DNA from 3 places in the Streptomyces sp. NPDC050856 genome. Region 2 is predicted to be linked to each of the others. Evidence: riboswitches for the same ligand, from Rfam matches in the RefSeq annotation. Region 2 holds a riboswitch; each other region holds the start of a gene.
What was found. A riboswitch is a leader RNA that binds a small molecule or an ion and turns the genes downstream of it on or off. The one in region 2 is predicted to bind thiamine pyrophosphate.
Positions count from the first base shown of each region.

Region 1: linked by a shared signal. The riboswitch ahead of AB0H53_RS08540 (thiamine ABC transporter substrate-binding protein) and the one ahead of thiC (phosphomethylpyrimidine synthase ThiC) in region 2 are both predicted to bind thiamine pyrophosphate.
Region 3: linked by a shared signal. The riboswitch ahead of thiO (glycine oxidase ThiO) and the one ahead of thiC (phosphomethylpyrimidine synthase ThiC) in region 2 are both predicted to bind thiamine pyrophosphate.

Region 1 covers NZ_JBFAGV010000006.1:212,033-216,984, reverse strand. The annotation lists gene AB0H53_RS08545 (iron ABC transporter permease) at 1-1,481, opposite strand, end outside; gene AB0H53_RS08540 (thiamine ABC transporter substrate-binding protein) at 1,532-2,626, opposite strand; TPP riboswitch at 2,701-2,828, opposite strand; gene rlmN (23S rRNA (adenine(2503)-C(2))-methyltransferase RlmN) at 2,858-3,970, opposite strand; gene AB0H53_RS08530 (phosphatidate cytidylyltransferase) at 4,197-4,952, opposite strand, start outside.
Region 2 covers NZ_JBFAGV010000003.1:116,843-121,794, forward strand. The annotation lists gene AB0H53_RS03915 (hypothetical protein) at 1-578, shown strand, start outside; gene thiC (phosphomethylpyrimidine synthase ThiC) at 656-2,449, opposite strand; TPP riboswitch at 2,443-2,576, opposite strand; gene AB0H53_RS03925 (YibE/F family protein) at 2,647-3,972, shown strand; gene AB0H53_RS03930 (SsgA family sporulation/cell division regulator) at 4,166-4,588, opposite strand; gene AB0H53_RS03935 (helix-turn-helix domain-containing protein) at 4,688-4,952, opposite strand, start outside.
Region 3 covers NZ_JBFAGV010000017.1:93,278-98,229, forward strand. The annotation lists gene pknB (Stk1 family PASTA domain-containing Ser/Thr kinase) at 1-638, opposite strand, end outside; gene AB0H53_RS17640 (thiazole synthase) at 773-1,567, opposite strand; gene thiS (sulfur carrier protein ThiS) at 1,571-1,771, opposite strand; gene thiO (glycine oxidase ThiO) at 1,768-2,973, opposite strand; TPP riboswitch at 2,971-3,083, opposite strand; gene AB0H53_RS17655 (FAD-dependent oxidoreductase) at 3,195-4,415, shown strand; gene AB0H53_RS17660 (Rv2175c family DNA-binding protein) at 4,457-4,822, shown strand.

The DNA of each region.
Region 1 (4,952 bases), on a different contig from region 2:
AGGCGTGCCACGGCGACCGGCAGGGTCGGGTTGTCGGGCCGCGCGATGAACACGGTCGCCCCGAACTCCCCCAGGGACACGGCGAACGCGAACCCCGCCGCCACCAGCAGCGCCCGCCGCACCAGCGGCAGGTCCACCTCGCGCCACACCCGCAGCGGTGAGGCGCCGAGCACGGCGGCGGCCTCACGCAGCCGGTCGTCCACCGCGCGCAGCACGGGCAGCATGGTCCGCACGACGAAGGGGACACCGACCAGGGCCTGGGCCAGCGGCACCAGGATCCACGAGGAGCGCAGGTCCAGCGGCGGTTCGTCCAGGGTGATCAGGAAGCCGAAGCCGACGGTCACCGCCGAGACCCCGAGGGGGAGCATCAGCAGCGCGTCGAAGCCCCGCACCAGCCGCCCGGCCCGCCGCCGGGTCACCGCGGCGGCGGCCAGTCCGCCGACCACCAGCGCGATGGCGGTCGCGGCGAGCGCGTACTGGAGCGAGTTGCCGATCGCCTCCAACGGGGGCACCAGGAAGGTGCCGCCACTGGCGTCCACGTCCCGCAGCGCCCGGTAGTGGCCGAGGCCACCGCCGAAGGAGCGCGCGACCAGCACCCCGAGCGGCAGCAGGAGCAGCAGCAGGACGGTCGTCAGCACGCCGGCGAGCAGTGTCCACTGCCCCGCTCCGCGCGGCCGGCGGGCGGTACGCGCCGCGTCCACCAGCCTCAGCGCGGTCTCCCGCCTGCGTACCGTCCAGGCGTGGACCGCGAGGACGGCGCCCACCGCCACGAACTGCACCAGTGTCAGCACCGCCGCCGTGGGCAGGTCGAGCAGCTGCGCGGTCTGCCGGTAGATCTCCGCCTCCAGCGTGGCGTAGGCGGGCCCGCCGAGGATCTGTACGACGCCGAAGGAGGTGTACGTGAAGAGGAAGACCATCAGCGCGGCCGCCGCCACGGCGGGCCCGAGCGCGGGCAGGGTGACGCGCCGCCACGCGCCGAAGCGGGAGGCGCCCAGCACCCGGGCGGCCTCCTCCTGGCGCGGGTCGAGCTGGGACCACAGGCCGCCCACCGTCCGCACGACCACCGCGTAGTTGAAGAAGACGTGCGCGAGGAGGATCGCCCACACCGTGGTGTCGAGCCGCACGCCCCACAGCCCGTCGGTCAGCCCGCCCCGCCCGACCACGGCCAGGAAGGCCGTCCCGACGACCACGGTCGGCAGCACGAACGGCACGGTGACCACGGCCCGCAGCAGCTGCTTGCCGGGGAAGTCGAGGCGGGCGAAGACATAGGCGCCGGGCAGGGCGAGCAGCAGGGTCAGCGCGGTGGAGGCGAGGGCCTGCCAGGTGGTGAACCACAGCACGTCCAGGATGTCCGGGCGGCTCAGCACCTCACCGAGCCGCCCGAACCGCCAGCCGCCGTCCTCGGTCCGAAGCCCGCGTCCGACGATGGCGGTGACGGGGTAGGCGAAGAACAAGGCGAAGAACACGACGGGCAGGGCCAGCAGCCCGCCACGTACCGCTCCGTCCCTGACGGCCGCGCGCGCGCCGGCCCTCACTTGAGCACGAGCGAGGACCACGTCTTGATCCACTGTTCGCGGTTCTCGGCGATCCTGTCGGGAGCGACCGTGTGCGGCTTGTCGATCCTGGCCCCGTGCTCGGTGAACAGCTCGGGCAGCTTCGCGTCCTTGGCGACCGGGTTCACGAACATCTGCAGCGGCAGGTCCTCCTGGAAGGTCCTGCTGATCAGGAAGTCGATCAGCGCCTTGCCTCCGGCCTCGTTCCTCGCGCCGGCCAGCAGCCCCGCGAACTCGGTCTGCCGGAAGCAGGTGCCGGTGGCCACGCCGGTCGGCGCCTGCGCGGGCCGCGGCTCGGCGTACAGCACCTCCACCGGCGGGCTGGAGGCGTAGGACACGACGAGCGGCCGGTCGCCCTTGGCCTGCTTGCCGCCGGCCGAGCCGGAGAACTCCTGGTTGTAGGCGAGCTCCCAGCTGTCGACCACCTTGACGCCGTTGGCCTTGAGCTTCTTCCAGTAGTCCGGCCAGCCCTCGTCCCCGTACTCGGCGGCCGTGCCGAGCAGGAATCCGAGCCCGGGCGAGGACCGCTCGGGGTTCTCCACCACCAGCAGGTCCTTGTAGGCGGGCTCGGCGAGGTCGTCGAAGGTGCTGGGCGGCGCCAGCTTCCTGTCGGCGAAGTACTTCTTGTCGTAGTTGACGCAGATCTCGCCGGTGTCGACGGGCGTGACCCGGTGCTCGTCCTTGTCCAGCTGCACGGCCTCGGGGATCCGGTCCAGGCCCTTGGCCTCGTACGGCTCGAAGAGCCCGTGGTCGAGGGCCCGGGAGAGCAGGGTGTTGTCGACGCCGAAGAAGACGTCGCCCTGCGGGGCGCCCTTGGTGAGGACGGCCTTGTTGACGGCCTCGCCCGCGTCACCGCTCTTGAGGACCTTGACGGTGTACCCGGTCCGCTTCGTGAACTCCTTCAGGACCGCCGGGGAGGCGTTGAAGGAGTCGTGGCTGACGAGCGTGACGGTCTTCGAGCCCGTGCCGCCGTCGCCGGAGGTCTCGCCGGACCCGCCGCCGCAGGCGGTGAGCGCGGTGACGCCCAGCGCGGCCGCCAGCGCGCCGACCGTGATCTTCCTGGTGGTGCTCACTGAGATTCCTCCTGGGTATGCCAGGAGAAGACGCGGCCCTGCCCGCCGGGTCTCCGGCGGGCAGGGCGCAACAGCTCGAGTAACGACCGAACTTCCTACCCAGAATGACCTGGGCGAGGTTCAGAGGGTCTGCGGCCACCCGCGCTGGTTCCCCAGGCGTGTGCCGCACTCTCAGCGCTGTGGCGCTCCCCTGTCGGAATATGAAGATGTTCTCGAGCCAAGACTACAAGCTCACCGCTCGGCGGCGGCCAGCTGTCCACAGGCGCCGTCGATCTCCTGCCCGCGCGTGTCACGCACGGTGACCGGTACGCCGTGGGCGGCGATCGCCTCGACGAACGCCTTCTCGTCCTCCGGCCGCGACGCGGTCCACTTGGAGCCCGGCGTCGGGTTGAGCGGGATCAGGTTGACATGCACCCGCTTGCCCTTGAGCAGCCGGCCCAGCAGGTCACCGCGCCATGCCTGGTCGTTGATGTCCCGGATGAGCGCGTACTCGATGGAGACGCGGCGGCCGGACTTCTCCGCGTACTCCCAGGCGGCGTCCAGCACCTCCCGCACCTTCCAGCGCGTGTTGACCGGGACGAGGGTGTCGCGCAGCTCGTCGTCCGGCGCGTGCAGCGAGACGGCGAGACGGCACTTGAAGCCCTCGTCGGCGAACCGCAGCATGGCCGGGACCAGGCCCACGGTGGAGACGGTGATGCCGCGCTGGGAGAGCCCGAGCCCGTCCGGTTCGGGGTCGGTCAGCCGGCGGATGGCTCCGACGACCCGCTTGTAGTTGGCGAGCGGCTCGCCCATGCCCATGAAGACGATGTTGGACAGCCGGGCCGGGCCCCCGGGGACCTCGCCGTCGCGCAGGGCGCGCATGCCGTCCACGATCTGGTGCACGATCTCGGCGGTCGACAGGTTGCGGTCCAGGCCCGCCTGGCCGGTGGCGCAGAAGGGGCAGTTCATGCCGCAGCCGGCCTGCGACGAGATGCACATCGTCACGCGGTCCGGGTAGCGCATCAGCACGGACTCGACCAGCGTGCCGTCGTGCAGGCGCCACAGGGTCTTGCGGGTGGTGTCGTCGTCACAGGAGATGTGCCGGACGACGGACATGAGGTCGGGCAGCAGCTCGCCGGCGAGCCTCTCGCGCGAGGCGGCCGGAATGTCGGTCCACTGGGCCGGGTCGTGGGCGTACCGCGAGAAGTAGTGCTGCGAGAGCTGCTTGGCGCGGAACGGCTTCTCGCCGATCGCGGCCACCGCCTCCTTGCGCTCGGCGGGCGTCAGGTCGGCGAGGTGCCGGGGCGGCTTCTTGGCTCCGCGCGGCGCGACGAAGGTAAGTTCTCCCGGAGCGGGGGGTGCCATGAGCTGTAACTCCTCAGAAAAGACGAGGCCGGGCTGCCCCCGCTGAGCGCGGAGCCGACGGCAGGGCACTGCCGGAGCCAGGAGACCTCACAGGATCACCCCCGCAGACGCGGGGCCGAAAGGGCCCGCCGCTCATACATGCCTCATATGCGACGAGCCCTTCCAGGGTAACCGCCTCGCGGCTCAGCCTGTTCCGACGACGGACCTCACGGCCGCCGGTCGCGGCTCAGCCCGCCCCCACGAACACCACCAGCAGCAGCCACACCACCGGTGCCGTGGGCAGCAGGGAGTCCAGCCGGTCCATGATGCCGCCGTGGCCGGGCAGCAGCGTGCCCATGTCCTTGATGCCCAGGTCACGCTTGATCATCGACTCGCCGAGGTCGCCGAGCGTCGCGCTGGCCGCGACCGCGAGTCCCAGCAGCAGGCCCTGCCACCACGCACCGCCGTGGATCAGGAACTCCATGCACAGCGCACCGGCGGCCATGGCGAAGGTCACCGCCCCGACCAGGCCCTCACGGGTCTTGCCGGGGCTGATGCGCGGGGCCAGCTTGCGCCTGCCGAACCGCCAGCCGACCGCGTACGCGCCGGTGTCGCTCACCACGGTCAGCAGCAGGAAGGCGAGCACCCGCTGGGGCCCGTCCTCGGCGGCGAGCATCAGCGCCACGAAGGTCGCCAGGAACGGCACGTAGAACGCGGCGAACACACCGGCCGTGACGTCCCTGAGGTAGCCCTCGGGCGGTTCGGCCATCCGCCACACCAGCACCGCGAGCGCGGTGAGCGCCATGGCGACCCAGGCACCCTCGGCACCCCGCACATAGCCGGCCACCACCATCGCCGCGCCGCCGAGCGCGACCGGCACCAGCGGGGCCTTGATGGACGTGCGCTCGGCCAGGCGGGAGGTCAGCTCCCACAGCCCGACCACCACGGCGACGACGACGACGCCGACGAAGGCGGCCTTCCAGATGAAGAGCGAAGCGATGAT
Region 2 (4,952 bases):
GGCCGGCCTCGGGGCCGTCCGCCATGGAGGACGAGCCGGAGGCGGGTATGGGCGCCGGGCTGGGCGCCATGGTCACCGTCCTGGCCCCGGTCCTCGCCGGCACATCGGCAGTGATCCTCCTGCTCGTCGGCGCCGTGCTCAAGATGCTCGATCCGCCGCCGTCGTTCGCGGATCCCCTGCTGACGGCCGGCTGGTTCTTCACCGCGGTGACGGTCGCGGGGCTCCTGGCCGCCGGGACCGGCCTGCTGCTCACAGCCCTGCGCAACAGGCCGACCCAGCTCTCCGCCGAGGAGCCGGCCGGCGAGCCGGCCGACGAGGTCTCCCGGGCCCGGGAGGCCTGGCGGCAGGCCCTGCTGGAGCGGGGCCTCCTGCCCTTCCTGCGGGAAGCGCTGGCCGGCCCCGTCCCCGCACCGGTCTCCGCTACGCCACCGCGCGCGGCCGGCCGCATCCCCAAGGTCGGGTACAGCGGCCCGGACTTCTCCAGCCCGAACGAGGGTGGCAGGAGTCCCCGGCCGACGTACAGCAGCCCGGACTTCTCCAGCCCGGACTTCGGCGGCCCCGGACACCGGCCGGACTGACCGGCCGGTGACGGGGCCGCCTGTTTCACGTGAAACAGGCGGCCACCCTCACCCCGGGCACGGCCTCGCCGGCAACGTCACTCGGCGAGCGGCAGATAGACCCGGTTCCCGGCGGCGGCGAACTCCTTGGACTTCTCCGCCATCCCGGCCTCGATCTCGTCCGACTTCAGCTCCGGTGCGAGATCGCCGCCGTGCTCCCGCCGGATGTCCTGCGAGATCTTCATCGAGCAGAACTTCGGACCGCACATGGAGCAGAAGTGCGCGGTCTTGGCCGGTTCGGCGGGAAGTGTCTCGTCGTGGAACTCCCGGGCGGTGTCCGGGTCGAGGGCCAGGTTGAACTGGTCCTCCCACCGGAACTCGAACCGGGCGTCCGACAGCGCGTCGTCCCACTCCTGTGCTCCCGGGTGCCCCTTGGCCAGGTCGGCCGCGTGCGCCGCGATCTTGTAGGTGATGACGCCGGTCTTCACATCGTCCCGGTTGGGCAGGCCCAGGTGCTCCTTGGGCGTGACGTAACAGAGCATGGCGGTGCCCCACCAGGCGATCATCGCCGCGCCGATACCGGAGGTGATGTGGTCGTAGGCCGGAGCCACATCGGTGGTCAGCGGGCCGAGGGTGTAGAACGGCGCCTCCTCGCAGATCTCCTGCTGGAGGTCGATGTTCTCCTTGATCTTGTGCATCGGGACATGCCCCGGGCCCTCGATCATCGTCTGTACGTTGTGCCGCTTGGCGATCCGGTTGAGCTCACCGAGCGTGCGCAGCTCGGCGAACTGCGCCTCGTCGTTGGCGTCCGCGATGGAGCCGGGCCGCAGTCCGTCACCGAGGGAGTACGTCACGTCGTACGCGGCGAGGATCTCGCAGAGCTCCTCGAAGTTCTCGTACAGGAACGACTCCCTGTGGTGCGCCAGGCACCACGCGGCCATGATCGAGCCACCGCGCGAGACGATGCCGGTCTTGCGGCGCGCGGTCAGCGGCACGTACCGCAGCAGCACCCCGGCGTGCACCGTCATGTAGTCGACGCCCTGTTCGGCCTGCTCGATGACGGTGTCCTTGTAGATCTCCCAGGTCAGTTCCTCGGCCTTGCCGTCGACCTTCTCCAGGGCCTGGTACAGCGGCACCGTCCCGATCGGGACGGGGGAGTTGCGCAGCACCCACTCACGGGTGGTGTGGATGTTGCGGCCGGTCGAGAGGTCCATGACCGTGTCCGCGCCCCAGCGCGTCGCCCAGGTCATCTTCTCCACCTCCTCCTCGATGGAGGAGGTGACAGCGGAGTTTCCGATGTTGGCGTTGACCTTCACCAGGAACCGCTTGCCGATGATCATCGGCTCGATCTCCGGGTGGTTGACATTGGCCGGGAGCACGGCCCGCCCGGCGGCGATCTCCTCCCGCACGACCTCGGGCGAGACGTTCTCGCGGATCGCGACGTACTCCATCTCCGGGGTGATCTCGCCCCGGCGGGCGTACGCGAGCTGTGTCACCGCCTGCCCGTCCCGGCCCCGGCGCGGCTGGCGCGGCCGTCCGGGGAACACCGCGTCGAGGTTGCGCAGCCCGCCGCGCGGCGAGGTGTGCTTGAGTCCGTCGTCCTCGGGGCGGACCGGGCGGCCGGCGTACTCCTCGGTGTCGCCCCGGCCGATGATCCAGTTCTCCCGCAGCGGCGGCAGACCCCGGCGTACATCGGTGTCGACGGCCGGGTCGGTGTACGGGCCCGAGGTGTCGTACAGCGTCACGTCCTTGCCATTGGTGAGGTGCACCTTGCGGACCGGCACCCGGATGTCGGGGCGGGAGCCCTCGACGTATCCCTTGTGCCATCCGATGGACTTCCCGGCCTCGTCGTTCTGGTTCGAGGCAGGCGTGCGTGCGTCCGATACGGTCATCGTGACCTACTCCCTACGCCGGCATTACCCGGTAACAGGTTCGGCGGTCGGCGCAGCTGCTTCCGTACGGATGTACGGAGGTCAGCGCCCTCTCAGCCCGGTGCTCCGAGCTCCCGCGTGTGCAAAGTGCCACCACGCTAGCGTCCTGGCGGCCACGCTGAACAGAGGCCCCCCGCCGTTCTTGCGATGATCGGTCGGTGACTTCCTCCCATCAGACCCCCGAGCCCGACGGACATCTCCACGCCCACAGCCACAGTCATGGGCCTGCCGCACCCGTCTCCCAGCACCTGCGCAAGGTGATCGCGGCGGTGCTGATCCCCTTCGCCACGGCGGTACTGGTCGGTCTCGCCGTCCTGTGGCCGGGCGGCGCACCGGCGCACGAGCGCACCGGCGTCGGCTTCGACCGGCAGACCGAGCAGGGCGAGGTCGTCCGCGTCGACAAGGTGGACTGCAAGGACGTGAACGCCGCCCAGGTCCCGCCCACCGGTGACACCACGACACCCCAGGGACGGGAGGCGGTCAACGCCCAGCAGGGCCTGTGCAAGAAGGCGACGGTCGAGGTCACCAGCGGCAAGGACAAGGGCCGCACCTTCATCGAGGTCGTCCAGCCGGACGCGCCCCGGCAGCTGTCCGAGGGGCAGGGCGTGGTGGTGGCGTACGCCCCCGACGCTCCCCGTGATCTCCAGTACTCGGTCACCGATGTCGACCGCAAGGTGCCGATGGGGCTGCTCGCGGCCGTCTTCGCGCTGGCGGTGGTGGCGGTCGGCCGGATGCGTGGGGTGATGGCGCTGGTGGCGCTCGCCGTGAGCTTCGCCGTCCTGACCCTCTTCATCCTGCCGGCCATCCTCCAGGGTTCCAATCCCCTGGTCGTGGCGGTCATCGGGGCCAGCGCCATCATGCTGATCGCGCTCTACAGCTGCCATGGCCTGACCGCCCGCACCTCGGTCGCGGTGCTCGGCACGCTGATCTCGCTGCTGCTGATCGGGCTGCTGGGCTCGCTCTTCATCGGCTGGGCGTCGCTGACCGGCAACACCGACGACAACACCGGGCTGATCCATGGCCTCTACCCCGACATCGACATGTCGGGACTGCTGCTGGCCGGTGTCATCATCGGTTCGCTCGGCGTGCTGGACGACGTGACGGTCACCCAGACCTCGGCGGTGTGGGAACTGCACCAGGCCGACCCGAAGATGGGACCGCGCGCCCTGTACCGGGCGGGGATCCGGATCGGCCGGGACCACATCGCCTCGGTGGTCAACACCCTGGTGCTGGCGTACGCGGGCGCGGCGCTTCCGCTGCTGCTGCTCTTCTCGATCGCCCAGAGCAGCGTGGGGACGGTGGCCAACAGCGAGCTGGTGGCGGAGGAGATCGTCCGGACCCTGGTCGGTTCGATCGGGCTGGTCGCCTCGGTGCCGGTGACCACGGCCCTGGCCGCCCTGGTGGTCTCCGCCGACCGGCCGTCGCCGGCCGGGGCCTCCGGTCCGGCGTCGCGCGGCGGCCGGGGCCGGCGCCGCAAGAAGTGACGGCCGGGGACGTTCCGCGGCCGAAGCCGCCGTGGCGGAGTGACCCTGCCCGAAGGGCTTCGATCCAGGGCTTCGATCCAGGGTCTTCGGTCGAGGCGTTTCGGTCGGAGGTCCTCGGTCGAGAGACGTCGTGGGCCAGGGGCTTCGGCCGCAGCACCCGGGGCGGAGGGGCCTGGGGAAGGGGCGGCGGGGATCAGCCGGCCAGGATCCGGCCGAGCGCCTCTTCCAGGCTGCACTCGAAGTCGCCCAGCGTGCACTCCTTGCCCAAGGGCACCAGTCTGTCGGTCCGGTCGAGGAAGGCCACCAGGGTGTGCGCTGTCGCGCGGAACAGCGCGCGTTCACCGGCGACCTGGAGGCGGATGCTGACGTCCGCGTGCTCCCCCTCACCGGACGGCGTGATGCGCACATCGCCCTCGCCACTGGGCGCTTGGATCCCGTCCGCCAGCAGCTCACGACCGAAGGTCCAGGTCACAGGGGCGTCGCCGGGCAGGTGGAACGTCATCCGGACCGCGAACGGATCCGCTGTCTCGTACCCCAGCTCGACCGGGATCCTGAAGGAGAGCTCCTCGGAGACGACGAAGCTCATCAGGATCTCGGCCTGAACCGACTCGCGCATCTTGTACCCCGCAGTAGATGAAAACGGCCAGGAATGATCCTCCTGGCCCTCTTGACGACATCGTCCTCGTCGCGCTAACAGATCACAAGGAGTGATTTTTCAGATACTGATAGAGAAAGCGAAGGAACTCACCAGGCAGCCGATCTCGGTACGCAGCCGGTCGATCGCCGGCCCCAGCCGTTCCTCCTGGTGCAGCGGCAGGGAGATGGCCATCGTGGCGGCGGCGGACCCGACCGTGATGGGCACCGCCGCACAGACGGTGCCCAGCGCGTACTCCTGCCGCTCGACCAGCGGCCGCATCCGCTCCACCGAGCCCAGCCGCTCCAGCAGCGCCCGGCGGTCCGGCACGGTGTACGGGGTGACG
Region 3 (4,952 bases), on a different contig from region 2:
GCGCCGGTGAGCATCTCGTACAGCACGACGCCGCAGGCGTACACGTCCGCGCGGGTGTCGGCGGTGCCGTGCTCGATCTGCTCGGGCGCCAGGTAGGACACCGTGCCCAGCACCGAGCCGGTCGTGTTGGTGGCCGTGCCCACGGCCCGGACCAGCCCGAAGTCGGCGACCTTGACCCAGCCGTCGTCGCCTATCAGGACGTTCTCCGGCTTCATGTCCCGGTGCACGAACCCGGCCCGGTGAGCGGCCCCCAGGGCGGCGAGCACCGGCTCCAGGATGTCCAGCGCGGCGCGCGGCTGGAGCGCGCCGCGCTCGCGCAGCACGTCACGGAGCGTGCAGCCCGCCACGTACTCCATGGCGAGGTACACGTACGGCCCGTCCGTGCCCTGGTCGAAGACGCCGACCACGTTGGGGTGCGAGAGCCGCGCGACGGACTTGGCCTCGCGGATGAACCGCTCCACGAACGTCGCGTCGGCCGCCAGGGCCGGGTGCATCACCTTCAGCGCGAGTTCCCGGTCCAGCCGGGTGTCGAGGGCCCGGTAGACCGTGGCCATGCCACCGACGGCGATGCGCGCGTCGACCCGGTAGCGGCCGTCGAGCGACTGGCCGACCAGCGGGTCGTGCAGGGTCGTATCCACCCGGCCGAGTCTACGAGCCCCCACCGGCACCCCTGTCGCCGCGTACCTGACACGGCTCCGGACCGCAGCACACCTGTGACACCCGGTCCCGGGGCCGGGCCTGGGCCGGTCGGCGGCCCGGCCCGGGGCGCCGGTCAGAACGCCGGCCGCTCCGGGTCCAGCACCGCCCGTCCCTCCACCGGGGACGACGCCTCGGCGAAGTGCCGGCGCGGGATGCGGCCCGCCCGGCGGGCCAGCCGGCCGGCCTCGACCGCGTGCCGCATCGCCTCAGCCATCAGCACCGGCTCCTGCGCCCGGGTGACCGCCGAGGCCAGCATCACCGCCGCGCACCCCAGCTCCATGGCCAGCGCCGCGTCGGACGCCGTCCCGGCGCCCGCGTCCAGGATCACCGGCACGCTCGCCCGCTCCACGATCAGCTGGAAGTTGTGCGGGTTGCGGATGCCCAGTCCGGACCCGATCGGCGAGCCCAGCGGCATGACCGCCGCGCACCCGGCGTCCTCCAGCTTCCGTGCCAGGACCGGGTCGTCGTTGGTGTACGGCAGCACGGTGAAGCCGTCGTCGACCAGGGTCTCGGCCGCGTCGAGCAGTTCGACCGGGTCCGGCAGGAGCGTGCGCTCGTCGGCGACGACCTCCAGCTTGATCCAGTCCGTACCCAGTGCCTCCCGCGCCAGGCGGGCGGTCAGCACCGCCTCGCCCGCGGTGAAGCAGCCGGCCGTGTTCGGCAGCACGCGGACGCCCAGCCGGTCCAGCACGGACAGCACCGAGCCTTGGACGGTCGGGTCGAGGCGGCGCATCGCCACGGTCGTCAGCTCGGTGCCGCTGGCGACGAGCGAGCGTTCCAGCACGTCGAGGCTGGGAGCTCCGCCCGTACCCATGATCAGCCGGGAGTCGAAGGTGGTCCCGGCGATGGTGAGACGGTCGTCGGCCACGGCTCAGCCCCCCTGGACCGCGGTGAGCACCTCGACCCGGTCGCCGTCACCGAGCAGCGTCCCGGCCCACTGGCCGCGCGGGACCACCGTCTCGTTGACGGCGGCGGCGACACCGGACGGCGCGGCGGTGAGGGTGGCGACCAGGGCGTCCAGGGTGACGGGCGCGGCGAGCTGCCGCGTCTCGCCGTTCACGGAGACGTTCATGACACTCCTGCGGGAGAGGAAGCGGGAGAAACGGGGGAGGAGGCGGGGGAAGGGACGGCGGCGGAGGTGAAGCGGGCCGGGCTGAACGCCCGGGCCTCCTCCGGCAGCTCGCCGGTGACCAGCAGTTCGGCCATGACGTCACCGGTGACGGGCGTCAGGAGCACCCCGTTGCGGTAATGGCCGGTCGCCAGGTGCAGCCCGGGCAGCGCGGACGGCCCCAGCAGCGGCGCGTTGTCGGGCGACCCGGGCCGCAGCCCCGCGCGGGTCTCGGTCAGCGGCAGCTCGGTGATGCCGGGCACCAGCTCATGGGCGTCGCGCAGCAGCTCGTACACCCCGCCGGCGGTGACCGTGGTGTCCCAGCCCAGCTCCTCGCTGGTGGCGCCCACGACCAGCTCGCCGTTCTCACGCGGCACCAGGTAGACGTGGCTGCCCCGGACGACGGCCCGGACGGTACGGCTCAGGAAGGGCGCGCGGAGGCGCGGCACCGTCAGCCGCAGCACCTGCCCCTTGACGGGCCGCACCGGCGGCAGCGCGCCGTCCGGGACGCCGCCGAGCCGACCGCTCAGGCTGCCCGCGGCGAGCACCACCTGGTCGGCGTGGAGCGCCGTGCCGTCCGCGAGCACCGCCCCCGCGGCCCGGTCCCGTACCACCGACAGCCGGTCCGCCCAGGCGCGCCGGAAGACCACACCGGCCCGCTCACAGGCCGTGACCAGGGCCGCCGCCAGCCGCCTGGGGTCCACCTGGTGATCGCCGTCCACCCGCAGCCCGCCGCGCACCCCGGGCGCCAGCATGGGTTCCAGCCGCCGGCACTCGCGGCCGGTCAGCCACTGTGAGTCCAGCCCTGAGCGCTGTTGCAGGGCGTGGAGTTCCCGCAGGTGGGCGCGGTCGTCGGCGTCCAGGGCGACGGCGAGCGTGCCGCACGCCCGGTAGCCGACGTCCAGCCCGGTGGCCTCCCGGAGCCCGGCGGCGAAGTCCGGGTAGCGGCGGGCGGAGGACAGGTTGAGCCCGAGCAGCGTCTGCTCGCCGTAGTGGAGCTCGGTGACCGCGGCGAGCATGCCGGCCGCCACCCGCGCGGCCCCGCCGCCCGGCTCGGGGTCGGCGACGGCGACCCGCAGCCCGCGCTGCGCCGCCCGCCAGGCCGTCACCAGGCCGATGATCCCGCCCCCGATGACGAGGACATCCGATCCTGTACGTGGATGCATGGGCGTCCAGCCCCTCCCTTCGCCGGCATGACCCGGATCAGGTTCGTACGGTCGGAGGCCGGCCAGCCTCCCTCTCAGCCCGGTGCGTCCGGGCTCCCGCGAGTGCTCTGCGGTGGCCAGACTAACCGACCCCCCACCACGCGGTAAGGGAGGCTTCACGGGTGGGGCGCGCGGCGGACGATCGGCTTCCTGACATCGCGTCACCTGCGTAAGGTGGCCGGGTGAGCGAGGAGCGGAACCAGCAGCAGCGGCGCGTCGTCATCGCCGGGGCGGGCATGGCGGGCGTGCAGACCGCCGTGGCCCTCCGGGAACAGGGCTTCACCGGCCCGGTGCTCCTGATCGGCGCGGAGCCGCACCAGCCCTACGACCGGCCACCGCTGTCCAAGGCGGTCCTGCTGGGTACGGCCGAGGGCTCGGCCTTCGACATCGACTTCGAGTCGCTCGACGTCGAGCTGCGCCTCGGGGTCGAGGTCACCGGCGTACGCGCCGAGGAGCACGAGGTGGACACCGGGGACGGGCCCGTCCCCTACGACGTCCTGGTCGTCGCCACCGGCGCCCGGCCCGTCGCGCTGCCCGGCTCCGACGGCGTGCCCGGGGTCCACCTGCTGCGCACCCTGGACGACGCCGAGCGGCTCCGGCCGGTCCTGGCGGAGCGGCACGACATCGTGGTGGTCGGCGCCGGCTGGATCGGCGCCGAGTTCACCACCGCCGCCCGGGAGGCGGGGTGCGCGGTGACCGTGGTGGAGGCCGCCGACCTGCCGCTGGCCGGTGCCCTGCCCGCCGAGGTCGCCGCCCCGATGGCCGAGTGGTACCAGGAGAGCGGTGCCCAGCTCCTCACCCGCGCGCGGGTGGGCCACCTCGAACCGGGCGAGGTCGCCCTGGAGGACGGCCGGCTGCTGCCCGCCGACGCGGTGGTCGTCGGCATCGGAGCCAGGCCCGCCACCGACTGGCTGGCGGGGTCCGGCATCGAGCTGGGCTCGGACGGCGCGGTCACCGCCGACGAGCACCTGCGCACCTCGGTCCCCGATGTGTACGCCGTCGGCGACTGCGCCTCCTTCCCCTCCGCCCGGTACGGCGAGCGGCTGCTGGTGCACCACTGGGACAACGCCCTGCAGGGCCCGCGCACGGTCGCCGCAGGCATCGCGGGCGGGGCCCCGAGGCCCTATGACCCGGTGCCGTACTTCTGGTCCGAGCAGTTCGGCCGGTTCGTCCAGTACGCGGGGCACCACGCCGCGGCCGACACCCTGGTCCGGCGCGGCGACCCGGCCGGGGCCGCCTGGTCGGTGGCGTGGCTGCGCGAGGGCGCCCTGGTGGCGCTGCTCGCGGTGGGCCGCCCGCGCGACCTCGCGCAGGGGCGCAAGCTCATCGAGGCGGGCACGCCGCTGGACCCGGAGCGCGTCGCCGACCCCGCCGTACCGCTGAAAGGCGCCGTGCCGGCCTAGCCCGGCTACCGGCTGTCAGCGCGGGATGGCACGCTTGTCCCGTGACCGAGATTGACGCAAAGATCGATGCTCTCGTCCCCGCCTGGCTGCACCTCCCCGACATCGCCGAGATGCTCGGTATCGAGGTGACGCGTGTGCGGCAGCTGGTCAAGGAGGGCCAGCTGATCGCCGTGCGCCGCGGCGAGAACAGGACGCTCCAGGTGCCCGCCGCCTTCATCGGGGACGGCAAGGTCGTCAAGGGCCTGGCCGGGACCCTGACGCTCCTGAGGGACGACGGCTTCACCGACGAAGAGATGCTGGAGTGGCTCTTCACTCCCGACCCGACCCTGCCGGGCACGCCCGTGCAGGCGCTCAGCGAGAACCGCGGCACGGAGGTGAAGCGCCGCGCCCAGGCGCTCGCCGTCTGAGGCCCCGGCGCCCGGGCGCGCCGACGCACTGAAGACCGCCGACCACCACGCGGTGTGCGGCAGGACGCCGACCGCCGCGGTGTGCGGCGGAACACCGACACCAGGCGGTGCGCGGGCCGGGGGCGGGTGC